Regions from separate parts of the Peribacillus sp. TH27 genome, predicted to be linked through region 2. Evidence: riboswitches for the same ligand, from Rfam matches in the RefSeq annotation. Region 2 holds a riboswitch; the other holds the start of a gene.
The links. Region 2 has a riboswitch for glycine ahead of glyA (serine hydroxymethyltransferase). Riboswitches for the same ligand answer to the same signal wherever they lie in the genome.
Positions count from the first base shown of each region.

Region 1: it holds a riboswitch for glycine, as region 2 does, so the genes downstream of both, gcvT (glycine cleavage system aminomethyltransferase GcvT) here and glyA (serine hydroxymethyltransferase) in region 2, are expected to answer to the same signal.

Region 1 covers NZ_JAEKEV010000002.1:4,965,933-4,973,519, forward strand. The annotation lists gene comGG (competence type IV pilus minor pilin ComGG) at 1-287, shown strand, start outside; gene JFU24_RS25345 (YqzE family protein) at 519-719, shown strand; gene JFU24_RS25350 (YqhG family protein) at 811-1,608, opposite strand; gene JFU24_RS25355 (DEAD/DEAH box helicase) at 1,586-3,274, opposite strand; glycine riboswitch at 3,645-3,732, shown strand; glycine riboswitch at 3,736-3,819, shown strand; gene gcvT (glycine cleavage system aminomethyltransferase GcvT) at 3,973-5,079, shown strand; gene gcvPA (aminomethyl-transferring glycine dehydrogenase subunit GcvPA) at 5,098-6,444, shown strand; gene gcvPB (aminomethyl-transferring glycine dehydrogenase subunit GcvPB) at 6,437-7,587, shown strand, end outside.
Region 2 covers NZ_JAEKEV010000002.1:42,724-50,310, forward strand. The annotation lists gene JFU24_RS01870 (amino acid permease) at 247-1,635, shown strand; glycine riboswitch at 1,953-2,058, shown strand; gene glyA (serine hydroxymethyltransferase) at 2,178-3,428, shown strand; gene JFU24_RS01880 (serine dehydratase beta chain) at 3,448-3,960, shown strand; gene sdaAA (L-serine ammonia-lyase, iron-sulfur-dependent, subunit alpha) at 3,960-4,841, shown strand; gene gcvT (glycine cleavage system aminomethyltransferase GcvT) at 4,863-5,972, shown strand; gene gcvH (glycine cleavage system protein GcvH) at 6,123-6,518, shown strand; gene gcvPA (aminomethyl-transferring glycine dehydrogenase subunit GcvPA) at 6,520-7,587, shown strand, end outside.

The DNA.
Region 1 (7,587 bases), 4.9 Mb from region 2:
AAAAATTTTATAAAGAAGTGGAAGAAACGCTTGTGGCCGATCATTTAGTGCATCTAGCCGTTAATGAGGTAACAGCTGGATGGGGTGAAGATATACCGAAGAACCTTCAGGGGGATATCTCATATCCCAATGGTGATGTCCATTATATATTAACGAAACAAGATGCCCGTTATGCCTTTATTGAATTTGCTTCCTCGACTAAAGATAACCGAGTTGGTAGAATCATTATTCAATATGACAAAGAGTTAGGTAGAGTTGTAGAATGGATAGAAAAACAGTCCGTATAACACGTATGAAGGCAACCTGATGGTGCGGATTCAGGAAGGATGAAAACGTTTTTGGCTGACTGTGAATGGGGTATCGAACGGAATGATTAGACTAATGTCAGGCTTCCCCTAAATGGAAGTGGAGAACTTACCATCGATACAACAAGCAGGCCCAAATAGTAACCATCTCGGGTAAACTAGAAAGAATAAAAGAAGCATAAGCAGGGCATACTTTATTTAGGGTGATATTGTATGTCTACTAACGCTTATATCAAATATCTTACACAGCAGCTTGTCGAATATTTTAATTTGACCAAGAAAGAACGGAAAGAAAAACGTCGTCATCGGAAAGAGGATAAAAATACTGGTGTGTCCCACTGGTTTGGTATTGTCCCTTTCGCTTTGTCGATGTTTGTAAGAAAAAAAATCAAAAAAAGAAAACAGATGTCCTAAGCTTTTGGACATCTGTTTTTTTTTGTTTAGTCAGGAAAAACCTAGCTAGGCGGTTGTAGTAGAGAAATCATTTCTGAAAAAATAGATCCATTTATCCTAACGCTCTATCTGATAAGTAAAATAAACCGCCATTGATGATTGATATTAGGATATTTGGCTCATATTGGGCCTGTAATGCCTGTTTTTCAGTGAAATAACTTTCGCTTTTTTCATCCATATCCTTATAAAAATGCTCCAATAAATTTAAGTCATTCTGCCAGCGCTCCATGGCTTCTTCCGCCCAAGAATGGTCATCGTTCTCGAAGCTGGTTCGGATATATGTATCAAGTCTTGCTAACCCACTCTTTGGCATGATTAATGGTGAGAGGGTGAAGGAGTAATCCGGTATCTTTGGGGTGACTTTAACCGGTAAAACACGATTGTGAAATCCTTCCATGATCTCCCCGGAGATTAAATTCAATCCAACAGACATAAAGGTATCTTTTTTTCGATCACATTGATAAGATATTTTAACATTTAGTGTAAGCCAGGGGAACAATGGATTATGGCGACCATTTGAGGGGAGTGTATCCTCGAAAAGTCTAGTATATCCAGCCAGCCTTTTTGTTGATTCGATAATTTGATGGAGACGGGGCGAACCAAAGTGAATTCGTTCTCCTTTCATATTGGGTGGAGCCTGATCAGGATTAGTAATGAAAGTAATCTGGGCTGGGTTTGGAATCCCGCCCGTTTTTTCAAGATAATGCCAATAAAAGGGACGGTTCATTAACTCTTTATCCATTTCAATCGTCAGTTGAACAGTGATATGGGATGGGGCATTCTCTAGTACTTCACAATCATTAGCTTCAAAGAAAGTTATTAAAAAATCATGAATTTCCTGTTGCTGCATGAATCTCACCTTCCTTCATAGTTTGAGCGAATTGAATCATCGATGAAAAATTATCCATCTTGATTTTCATTTCACCCTCAGTTCGGGACTCGCCGACCACGTCAATTAAATATTCTTCGATGTTGGTAATATCCAGCTTCGTTAAAATATCATCCAATTCACCAATTACTTTTTCAAACAAATGGATTTTTTCATATAATAATTTCAAAATATGTTCTTCAACTGTATTTTTCGTTGCAAAGTTATATATCATGACATCTTCTTCCTGGCCAAGTCGGTGAATCCGTCCAATTCTTTGTTCAAGTCTCATTGGATTCCATGGCAGGTCAAAATTAATCAAGTGGTGGCAAAATTGAAGGTTTATTCCTTCCCCACCGGCTTCGGTAGCAATTAAAACTTGAATCTGCTTTTGGAATAATTCTCTCATCCAGTCTTTTTTTCCACGCTTAAAGCCGCCGCGGAAGGGAACTGAGGAAATTCCATTCTGTTGTAAATACCATTGTAAATATAGCTGAGTGGCTCTGTATTCGGTAAAGATAATCACTTTGTCATCAATTTTCTTGATGAGTTCTAAAGCTTTTTCAGCCTTGGAGTTTTGTTCTGTTTCATTTACCTTCTCAAACAGCTCATCTAGCTTTGCTAAAAAGTCAGGGGAAGGCTGTTCATATTTGGCTTTCATGTTTTTCAATGTATAAAAAACGGCTTCTCTGCTGCTGCATGCTTCTCTTTGGAGGGTGAGTGCTGAAAAAGAACTTCCCTTCGATCCATCTGAAATAGGCTTAAATTTGGAAACAGCGTCGTACAAGGCTTGTTCAGTTGGAGAAAATTCAATGATGATTGTTTCCACCTGCCTTTTTGTCCATTCAATTCCAGTATCAGCCCGTCGGTTCCGAATCATAACAGTGTTGACGAGTTCCTTTAGGTGCTCATCCTCAATAACATTTCGGCCTTTGCCTTTATATTTCTCAGAAAAGAGTGTTGCATTTCCCAAGTGTCCCGGTTTCAATAACGAAACAAGATGGAAAATTTCTTCGACTTTATTTTGAATTGGCGTAGCTGTCAGCAATAAACAAAATTTCTTTTTCAGATTTTGGACAAATTCATAGTTCTTCGTTTTATTATTTTTAAGTTTATGAGCCTCATCAATAATGATAAAGTCATATTGCTGATTAAAAATGATATCTCGATGGGGAGCTCGTTTCGCTGTATCAATGGATGATATAACAACATCGCATGATTCCCACACATAGCTTTTTCTTTGAACAACAGCCGGAATATGAAACTTGGTATTCAATTCAAAAGCCCATTGACTTACAAGTGAAGCGGGGACAAGAATTAATACTTTTTTAACAAGACCACGGATCATATATTCTTTTAGAATCAAGCCAGCTTCGATTGTTTTCCCGAGACCTACTTCATCAGCTAAAATGGCTTTTCCATTCATCTTTTCAACTACCTGCTTTGCCGCTTCCAATTGGTGGGGAAGCGGGGTGAGCTGTGGAAGATGCTTGGGTGCCTGTAAACCTTCAAAATCAGGAATAATGAGGTTTTCTTCCATTTGAACAGCCAATTTATAAAGCTCCCAATTACCCCATGGACCGTCATTTTCCATCTTTTGTAGAAACTCGTCATTCCAATCAGAACTGAAGGATATATTAATTTTCATTGAAACTACTCCTTCTAAAATCATAATTTTCTTATTTAAGGTTGAAACCCGAACATTTTATATGTGAAGTAAGAAAAATATTTCTCTGTAAAAGATATTGCAGAGAAAAGTTTCTTAAGGTAGGATGTAAGTATATTTAGAAAATTCCAATTTCCCAAAACGCTTAAAAGATGAATGTAGTTCATGTTTTTCATAGTATGGGCAACCGCCTCTTACTTTATCCCAGATTAACAGACTAGAGATCATTCATTAAGTTCTGAAGTTTTAAGGAGAGTTGGTAGAGAAAGCATTTTGTAAATGCACAGAGGTTTTACTAACTATCAGTAGGATTAATTACTTTCCTAATTGGTGGAGACACATTTATATGCGGGTGAAGATAAGGGGAGAGACTACGAATGTAGCGCCGAAGGAGCAAACTTAGCAGTGAATCTCTCAGGCAAAAGAACTCTTATTGGACGCAACTCTGGAGAGCGCCGCTCGTTGCAGGACGGCCACCAAAGGGGAAAACCTATTATATAGGTAAACTTTCAGGTTTCAGGACAGAGAAAAAGCTCTTTAGGGCTTTCTCTGTCCTTTTTTGTGCCCTTTTTTCCACATTATGAATCAGGCTGAGAAGTATAAGAAGATCTGACAAAATGGAAAGAAGCTTTTAGAAAAGTGAGCAAAGTAAATCTAAAAAATCTAAGGGGGGTCATTTTTTGACCAATTTAAAAAGAACGCCACTATTTGAGGTTTATCGTGAATACGGAGGAAAAACGATCGATTTTGGCGGCTGGGAACTTCCTGTCCAATTTTCGGGTATCAAGGACGAACATGAAGCAGTTCGTACAAAAGCTGGCTTATTTGATGTTTCCCATATGGGTGAGGTTGATGTGAAGGGCCCAGGGAGTCTTGCCTTTTTACAAAAAATGATGACCAATGATGTATCAAAGCTAAAACAGGGCGGAGCAATTTATACGGCTATGTGTTATGAAAACGGCGGTACTGTTGACGATCTTATCATTTATAAAAAGGCAGAAGACGACTATCTGCTCGTGGTCAATGCCGCCAATACAGAAAAAGATTTTAACTGGCTACAAGCTAATTGTTCAGAGGATGTCCAACTTTCGGATGTATCAAGCGATTATACACAGTTGGCACTGCAGGGACCTTTGGCAGAGAAAATATTACAAAAACTATCTAATGATACACTTTTGAGTGAAATTGGCTTTTTTAAATTCAAGGAAAATGTCCTGATAAATGGGCTTTCCACGATGGTTTCACGTACAGGATATACGGGTGAAGATGGTTTTGAAATATATAGCAACAGTGAAAATGGCCCGGCCCTTTGGAGAGCTATTCTAGATGCAGGAAAAGAAGAAGGGATACAGCCGATAGGTTTAGGGGCACGTGACACACTCCGCTTTGAAGCTAAACTTCCGCTTTATGGACAGGAGCTTTCACCGGATATTACCCCAATTGAAGCCGGGATTGGTTTTGCGGTTAAAGTGGATAAGGAAGCCGACTTTTTCGGGAAAGCCGTTCTTACTGAACAAAAGGAAAAAGGGGCACAACGTAAGCTTGTCGGAATTGAAATGATTGACCGCGGCATTCCTCGTCATGGCTATAAGGTATACAGTGGGGATAAAGTCATTGGTGAAGTTACGACTGGCACTCAATCACCAACATTGAAGAAAAATGTAGGATTGGTACTTATCGATAAAGACTTTTCGGTGATGAATTCTGAAGTCGAAGTGGAAATTCGTTCAAAACGATTGAAAGCTGTTATTATACAAACACCTTTTTATAAAAAACCACGTAAATAGAGAGGAATGGTCATTAAGATGAAACATCGTTACTTACCCATGACAGAGCAGGATAAACAACAAATGCTGGAGGTAATAGGGGTCCCTTCTGTTGAGAACCTTTTCAACGATATTCCTGAAAGTGTCCGCTTTCAAGGCGAATATGACATTAAACCAGCTAAATCAGAGCCAGCCTTAATGAAAGAATTATCAAAACTTGCTTCTAAGAATGCTGATCTTAAAAACTATGCTTCCTTTCTTGGTGCGGGCGTGTATGATCATTATTCACCGGTCATCGTTGATCATGTTCTTTCCCGCTCGGAGTTTTATACAGCCTACACCCCTTATCAGCCAGAAATTTCACAGGGGGAGCTTCAGGCCATTTTTGAATATCAAACGATGATTTGTGAAATGACAGGCATGGATGTAGCCAACTCCTCCATGTATGACGGAGGGACGGCATTAGCGGAAGCAGCGATGCTTGCATCCGGTCATACACGACGTAAGAAAATTCTAATTTCAGCGGCAGTACATCCTGAATCAAGAGAAGTCGTTAAGACGTATGCGAAAGGTCAGCGAGTGGAAGTCATTGAAATTCCATTTAAAGATGGTGTGACAGATCTAGCTGCCTTAAAGGAATTGGCGAAAGACGATATTGCGGGAGTCATTGTGCAATATCCAAACTTCTTTGGACGTATTGAACCGTTGAAAGAAATGGAAGAAATCATTCATGATGTGAAATCCATGTTTATCGTTTCGAGTAACCCGCTTGCACTAGGTGCATTGACCCCTCCAGGTGCCCTTGGTGCTGATATCGTAACAGGCGATGCTCAGCCATTCGGTATTCCAGCAGCTTTTGGCGGACCGCATTGCGGATACTTTGCGGTCACGAACAAACTTGTTCGTAAAGTGCCAGGCCGTCTCGTCGGGCAAACAGTGGATGAAGATGGTAAACGGGGATTTGTGCTGACGCTTCAAGCTCGTGAGCAACACATTCGTCGTGACAAGGCCACATCCAATATTTGTTCCAATCAGGCGTTAAATGCTTTGGCAGCTTCTGTTGCGATGACCGCACTTGGGAAAAAGGGTGTCAAAGAAATGGCAGTGAATAATATTCAAAAAGCCTATTATGCGAAAAAAGCTATAAAGGAAAAAGGAATAGAAGTGGTGTTTGAGGGACCATCGTTTAATGAATTTGTCATTAAACTGCCGGCATCTTACCAAGAAATTAATCAAAGTCTTTTTGAAAAAGAAATTATCGGCGGCTTCGACTTAGGGACTGTTTATCCACAGCTGAAAGACCATATGCTTGTGGCTGTAACAGAACTTAGAACAAAAGAAGAAATTGATGCACTTGCGCAGGAATTGGGGGATCAACATGAATAATCAAGATCAATCACTCATTTTTGAAATCAGTACGTCCGGTCGAATAGGGTACAGTCTACCGGAAATGGATGTTGAAGAAATTTCACTTGAAGAGATTTTTCCTGCCGAATACATCCGTCAAGAAGAGGCTGAGCTTCCAGAAGTATCGGAATTAGATATCATGCGTCATTATACAGCTCTTTCCAAACGGAATCACGGGGTGGATTCGGGCTTTTATCCACTCGGTTCTTGTACGATGAAGTATAACCCGAAGATAAATGAAAATGTGGCGCGTTTTAACGGTTTCGCCCATATCCATCCATATCAAGATCCGGCGACTGTACAGGGAGCCTTGGAACTATTATTTGACTTGCAAGAACATTTAACAGAAATCACAGGGATGGATCAAGTGACCTTACAGCCAGCAGCAGGTGCACATGGTGAATGGACAGGATTAATGATGATTCGTGCCTTCCATGAAGCAAACGGCGATACAGCACGGACGAAAGTGATAGTTCCTGATTCGGCACACGGTACGAATCCAGCTTCCGCCACTGTTGCGGGGCTCGAAACGATTACGGTAAAATCAGATGAAAATGGCTTAGTTGACCTTGAAGATTTAAAGCGCGTGGTAGGTTCGGATACAGCGGCTTTAATGCTGACGAATCCCAATACATTAGGATTGTTTGAAGAGAATATTTTGGAAATGGCAAAACTTGTCCACGATGCTGGTGGGAAGCTTTATTATGACGGAGCCAATCTTAATGCAGTCCTATCTAAAGCCCGTCCAGGTGATATGGGCTTTGATGTGGTCCATTTAAATCTCCATAAAACATTTACAGGTCCACATGGTGGCGGTGGCCCGGGATCTGGTCCTGTCGGAGTAAAATCGGATTTGATTCCCTACTTGCCTAAACCACTCGTGGTCAAACGAGATGAGCAATTTATGCTGGATTATGATCGCCCGCAATCCATCGGAAGAGTTAAACCTTATTACGGAAACTTCGGAATAAATGTGAGGGCTTATACGTACATTCGTTCTATGGGTCCTGATGGTCTTAGGGCTGTCACGGAGAATGCGGTCATCAATGCGAATTATATGATGCGTAGGTTGGAACCATATTTTGATTTACCATATAATCGCCATTGTAAGCATGAGTTTGT
Region 2 (7,587 bases):
TTCCTGACTACAACTTTTACCTTAGAGAGAATCTGCAATAGGTTGAATGCAATACCTTTATCTTTTCAAAGGCTTGGTAGATTATGTCGAGGTTTGCACCAGAACCAGAATATTTATCAGCAACATATTGAGTAATATTATATTAAAATTGTAAGCGTTTTCTTTGTTGGGTTGAATAATAATATGTCAAAATTTTATCGGAATATTATTATTCAATTATCTGGAAATTAGGGAGTGGGAAATCATATGCAGGAACAAAAATTGTCGAGAGGCCTAAAAAACAGGCACGTACAACTAATCGCTATTGGCGGGGCAATTGGAACGGGATTATTTCTCGGAGCAGGAAAATCTATTCACTTAGCAGGACCATCGATTTTATTTGCTTACATGATTACAGGCGTAATTTGCTTTTTAATCATGCGCGCTCTTGGAGAACTACTCTTAACCAATTTGGAATATAATTCTTTTGTTGACTTTGTAAAAGACTATTTAGGTAATATGGCAGCATTTATCACCGGTTGGACCTACTGGTTTTGCTGGATTTCAATCGCAATGGCCGACTTAACAGCAGTTGGTCTTTATACCCAGTATTGGTTTCCCTCCGTACCACAGTGGATGCCAGGTTTAATTGCGCTTGTCATTTTGCTATTTATGAATCTAGCAACCGTAAAACTTTTTGGCGAAATGGAATTCTGGTTTGCATTAATTAAAGTTATCGCTATTCTAGCACTTATAGTTATCGGTATTTTCATGATTATTAAAGGCTTTTCCACAGATTCAGGCGCAGCCAGTTTCACGAATCTATGGAGCCACGAAGGTATGTTCCCAAATGGAATAAATGGATTTATCCTCTCATTCCAGATGGTAGTGTTTGCGTTTGTTGGTATTGAACTTGTAGGACTTACAGCAGGTGAAACAGAAGATCCAGAGAAAGTTATCCCAAAAGCAATCAATAATATTCCTATTCGGATTATAATTTTCTACATTGGCGCACTTATTGTCATTATGAGTGTTTATCCGTGGAACGCAATCATCCCATCGGAAAGCCCATTCGTCCAAGTATTCGTGGCTGTTGGTATCGCTGCAGCTGCTGGTATCGTCAATTTTGTCGTCCTAACATCGGCTGCTTCGGCATGCAACAGTGCAATCTTCAGTACAAGCCGGATGGTATACTCACTTGCCAAAGATAAAAATGCACCTGTGCCATTTGCAAAACTTAATGCCCGTAAAGTACCTTCCAATGCACTGGCCTTTTCAACTGTCGTCATTCTAACTTCCGTTGTTTTGAACTATTTAATGCCAGAAGGAGTATTTACGTTAATTACAAGTATTTCTACAGTATGTTTCATCTTTATTTGGGGAATTACTGTCATCAGTCATTTGAAATACCGCAAAACAAGGCCAGATCTAGCGAAAATGAACAAATTTAAATTACCACTTTATCCAATTTCTAATTACTTGATCCTTGCTTTCCTAGCTTTCGTACTTGTTGTGCTTGCACTTGCGGAAGATACTCGTGTTGCCTTGTTCGTAACTCCTGTTTGGTTTATTTCGCTGATTGCGATTTATAAGATGCAGAAAACGAAGGCAAATCATGCGGATCAGGCGAATCAGAAAGAGGTAGCGGAAAATTAAGAGGCTACGGACAAAAGTCAGGGACCTACTATTAACTTTATCAAAATAGTCAACTTGCAAAAAACGATGATACAAGCGACTCGTGAGTAACCTGGATGACCATATGTGACATTCATAAAGTAAGAATTTTCAAAAAATAATGTTAACGCTTACAAGAAAATCTTGACATTCTTATTTCCACCAATTATTCTAAATATAATAAAAATTCAATATGAGCGAATGACGGTTGTGGGAGAGTGCAATGCGACACGCCACCGAAGGAGCAAGTTCCAAAAAGACCCTTGGAACAAATCTCTCAGGTAGATGGAACCACAACTGGACGCACCTCTGGAGAGCGCGTATAAAGTAGTACGCCACCAAAGGGGAAAGGCCCTATTAATATAAAAGGGTTAAACTCTCAGGTAAAAGGACAGAGAAGGGTAGAGAAAGCTAAGCTAAGCTACCCTTCTCTGTTCTTTTTTGTGCGCAAAAAAGGGTAGTGTTTCGTAGTCACTAGCTATGCAACAAACCTTTAATACAAAAATTTTCAAGGGGGAGTACAAATGAGTTTACAGCAAAATGATTCAATCATTTTTCAAGCTATCAGAAACGAGCAAAATCGTCAGCATCAAACCTTAGAGTTGATTGCATCAGAAAACTTCGTCAGCCAGGATGTATTAGAAGCAATGGGAAGTGTAATGACGAATAAATATGCAGAAGGTTATCCAGGAAAACGTTATTATGGCGGATGTGAATTTGTAGATGTGGCAGAACAAGCAGCTATTGAGCGCTTAACAAAGCTGTTTGGTGCCAAATATGCAAATGTTCAGCCTCACTCGGGTGCACAAGCAAATTTCGCAGTATTTTTCGCACTACTTCAGCCTGGTGATAAAGTAATGGGAATGAACCTTTCACATGGCGGCCACTTAACTCATGGAAGTCCAGTCAGTGTTTCAGGAAAATGGTTTGAAGTTGTGTCTTATGGAGTTAGAGAAGATACCCAATTAATTGATTATGATGAGTTGGAAGCTATCGCAAAGAAAGAAAAACCAAAATTGATTATTGCAGGGACAAGTGCCTACCCAAGAACCATTAATTTTGCACGATTTAGAGAAATTGCTGATCAAGTTGGAGCAAAACTTATGGTGGATATGGCTCATATTGCAGGGCTGGTAGCGGCCGGTCTTCACCCATCCCCAATCCCATATGCAGATGTTGTGACAAGTACTACTCATAAAACATTGAGAGGACCTCGCGGGGGTATCGTTTTAACAAACGATGAAGAGATTATCAAATCGATTAATAAATCTGTATTCCCAGGAATTCAGGGCGGCCCTCTCATGCACATTATTGCAGCAAAAGCGGTTGCTTTCAACGAAGCATTACAACCAAGCTTTAAGGACTATGCGAAACAAGTCATTGAAAATGCTGCAACACTTAGTGAAACATTAAAAAATGAAGGTGCAGCTCTTGTTTCTGGCGGAACAGATAATCATATTGTCCTTTTAGATTTACGTCCGTGGAATTTAACAGGAAAAGAAGCAGAGAAATTATTAGAAGAAGCAGGCATCACCGCTAATAAAAATACGATTCCATATGATCCGGAAAAGCCATTTGTTACCAGTGGTATCCGAATGGGAACAGCAGCATTAACAACTCGAGGCATGAAGCAGGATGAAATGGTGAAAATCGGTAAAGTGATTTCAGCTGTTCTAAAGAGTAAAGGGGATAAAGACGTTCTTGAGAAAGCAAAAGAAACAACCAAAGGAATTTGTGATATTTATCCGTTATTTCAACAACCAATTACTGTGTAAGAAAAAAGGGGGGGACACAATGGAATTTCAAAGTTGTTTTGACATAATAGGTCCAATCATGGTAGGACCGTCAAGTTCCCACACAGCCGGAGTCGTGTCAATTGGTAAATTCATCCATGAACTGTTAGGAGATTATCCAAAAGAAGTCAAAATTGTATTCTATGATTCATTTGCTGAAACCTATCAAGGACATGGAACAGATAAAGCACTGCTTGGCGGATTACTTGGAATGGATACTGATGATTCACGCATTAAAAACTCGTTGGAATGGGCAAAAGAAAATGGAATGCAGTACGAAATAGAATTTGAAAACTGCTGCGAGTATTTTGACCATCCTAACACAACAATCGTGACAGCAAAACGCGGCGATTGTGTAGTAAAGGTAGGCGGAGCATCACTTGGTGGTGGTTTATCCAAGATTTTCATGATAGACGACGATATGGTATCGATTCGACTCAGTGCAGGTGATGACTTTTCAGCTCTTGCTAGTTCATATCATCCAAGAAAGAAAGTAATGGACAAGGCTATATGATGGAAATCCAGACCATGAAAGAACTAAATGAAGCTTGTCAAAGAGAAGAAAAAAGCATTGGCGAAATCATGCTAATGATGGAAGCAGAAAAGTCAGGAAGAGACCAACAAGCTATTATCAGTATGATGGAAGAACGATTGATTAAAATGAAGGAAGCCGTTGATAACGGTATAAAGGATGCCACAACCGCACCGAGTGGAATTTCTGGCGGAGATGCTTTGAAAATGAATGATTACGTTCAACAAGGTAAATCTTTGTCAGGCAGCTATATAAGCAATGCAATGAGCTTTTCATTGGCAACTTCTGAAAGTAACGCCCGAATGGGGGTCATTGTAGCTACCCCAACTGCGGGTGCAGCAGGGATTCTGCCTGGGGTACTGTTTTCACTTCATAAAAATGATGGCACTCCTTATAAAGATTTAGTTATGGGGTTATTCACGGCAAGTATGCTCGGGCTTGTCATTGCGAACCGTTCTTTCATTTCGGGGGCTGCTGGAGGCTGTCAAGCAGAGGTGGGCTCCGCAACGGCCATGGCAGCGGGGACAATCGTTGAGTTAAAAGGTGGAACACCACTGCAAGCCGTGAATGCGACAGCCATTGCGATGAAGTCACTTTTAGGTTTGGTTTGTGATCCAGTCGCAGGACTTGTGGAAGTTCCTTGCATCAAGCGGAATGTGATTGGAACCTCAATTGCATTTTCAGCGGCCGACATGTCTCTAGCTGGGATTGAAAGCCGCATACCCTGTGATGAGGTAATTGAAGCCATGTATAAGGTTGGAAATGATATGCCAAGGACCCTTCGAGAAACGGCTCTTGGTGGCTTGGCAATGACAGAAACCGGTAAACAGGTGAAAGAACGTCTTTTTTGTAGGAAATCATGAATCATAATCGGGAGGTAGATCATGGGTACTGAAACAGCATTAAAGCAAACACCGCTTTTTGAAGTATATAAAAAATACGGAGCAAAAGTTATTGATTTTGGTGGCTGGGCTCTGCCAGTTCAATTTTCCAGCATTTTAGAAGAGCATGAAGCTGTTCGAACAGAAGCAGGACTTTTTGATGTTTCTCATATGGGAGAGGTACTTGTGGAAGGGAAAGATGCCGAGAGTTATATTAACTACCTTGTTACAAACGATGTAACAAAGCTTAGCATCAATCAAGCACAGTATACTGCAATGTGCTATCCAGACGGCGGAACAGTCGATGATTTATTAGTTTATAAATTAGGGAATGAAAAATATTTACTCGTTATTAATGCCGCAAACATTGAGAAAGATTACGAATGGATGAAGCAGCATGTAAAAGGAGAGATGGCGCTCCAAAATATTTCGGAAGACATCGCTCAGCTTGCCATCCAAGGTCCAAAGGCAGAAAGCATTTTGCAAAAGTTAACGGAAATAGATTTATCAGAAATTGGCTCTTTTAAATTCGCCCAACATGTCAACATCTCCGGGATTACCGACATACTTGTATCCCGTACAGGTTACACAGGAGAAAATGGATATGAACTTTATTTAGCAGCGGACAAAGCGGTAGTACTCTGGGAAAAGCTCTTAGAAGCAGGAACTAAGAATGGATTACAACCATGTGGACTTGGTGCACGGGACACGCTTCGACTTGAAGCACGTCTTGCACTCTATGGCCAAGAACTCAGTAACGATATCAGCCCGCTTGAAGCAGGAATCGGCTTTGTGGTAAAGACGAACAAAGAAAGTGACTTTATCGGAAAATCTGCTCTTACAGAACAAAAAGAAGCTGGATTAAAACGAAAATTAGTAGGGATTGAAGTAACAGGCAGAGGGATTCCGCGTCATGGTTACAAGGTAATTTCTCAAGGTGGAGAGGAAATAGGTATTGTTACATCCGGAACACAATCACCATCTTTGAAGAAAAGCTTAGGTCTTGCCTTGGTATCAGCCGACCAAGCTGAAGTGGGGACGCCGATAAAAGTGGAAATTCGTAATAAACTGATTGAAGCTGTTATTGTTAATGCACCATTCTACAAAAGATAAGTGGAAATATTTTAATAGAGTTATCGTGTAGTTTTTAAGTCGATTTCCGTTACTTTGCACGTAGACCGAAATAGACAACCTGTTATGAGTAAAATTGGTCTTTATTTTCTGAATTATGACAAAATTAAAAACGGAGAGGGAGAAAAAACAATGACAAAAGTAACATTAAGTTTACGATATAGCAAAGAACATGAGTGGGTGCAACAATTAGAAGGAAATCGTGTACGTATTGGAATTTCTGATTATGCACAAAAGGCGTTAGGTGATATCGTCTTTGTTGAAAATCCAGCGATTGATGATGAAGTAACTGTCAATGAATCGATGGGAACGATCGAGTCAGTTAAAGCAGTTTCCGAACTTTATTCACCTGTTTCAGGTACGGTAGTTACTGTAAACGAAGAGTTAGAAGGCGCTCCAGAGACGATTAACGAGCATCCATTTGAAGCAGGGTGGTTAGTCGAAGTAGAAATGTCCAATCCAGAAGAATTAGATTCACTTCTAAACGAAGATGAATATCAAGCATTTACTAATGAAGGAGAGGAATAATATGACAGCCACTTATAGATACCTCCCTGATACGAAACAGGACCAAGAGGAAATGCTCAAATTTTTAAATATTTCTTCTATAGATGAGTTATTTGAAGATATTCCAGCTGAAATTAGCCTGCAGGATGAGCTAAACATTCCAGAGGCGGTTCCTGAACCGCTTCTTTTGAAAAAAATGAATCAGCTTGCTACAAAAAACAAAAATGCAAATCATTACCCAACTTTTCTAGGTGCAGGTACCTATGATCACTATATTCCAAGTGTGGTAAATCATATGATTTCACGTTCCGAATTTTACACAGCTTATACACCCTACCAACCGGAGATCAGCCAAGGTGAATTACAAGCGATTTTTGAATTTCAAACGATGGTTTGTGAGTTGACAGGAATGGATGTGGCTAACTCTTCCATGTACGATGGTTTTACATCGCTTGCAGAAGCTGCATCACTTGCCGTTGCATCTACAAGACGTTCAAAAGTACTTGTATCCAAAGCGGTACATCCTGAATCCCGTGCTATTTTACATACAGTAGCTGGAGGTCCGGGATACACAGCTGAGGAAGTAAATCTTGCTGATGAGGTTACAGATTTAGGGAAGCTGCAAGAACAAATCGATAAGGACACTGCTGCCGTAATTGTTCAATATCCAAATTTCTTCGGTTCCATTGAGGATTTAAAAGCAATTAAGAAAATTGCAGAAGAAAAAGGTGCCCTTTTAATCGTAAGCGCCAATCCTCTTGCACTAGCACTCTTGCAGGCTCCTGGGAAACTTGGGGCAGATATTGTGATCGGTGATATGCAGCCATTAGGAATCCCGATGTCCTTTGGCGGTCCACACTGCGGCTATTTTGCGGTAAGTAAGAAACTCATGCGTAAAATCCCAGGACGTATTGTAGGGCAATCAGCAGATGAAAAAGGACAACGTGGGTTTGTGTTAACATTGCAAGCGCGTGAACAGCATATTCGCCGTGATAAAGCCTCATCCAATATTTGTTCCAACCAGGCATTAAATGCTCTTGCCTCCTCTATTTGTATGACATCACTTGGAAAGCAAGGGATTCGTCAAATG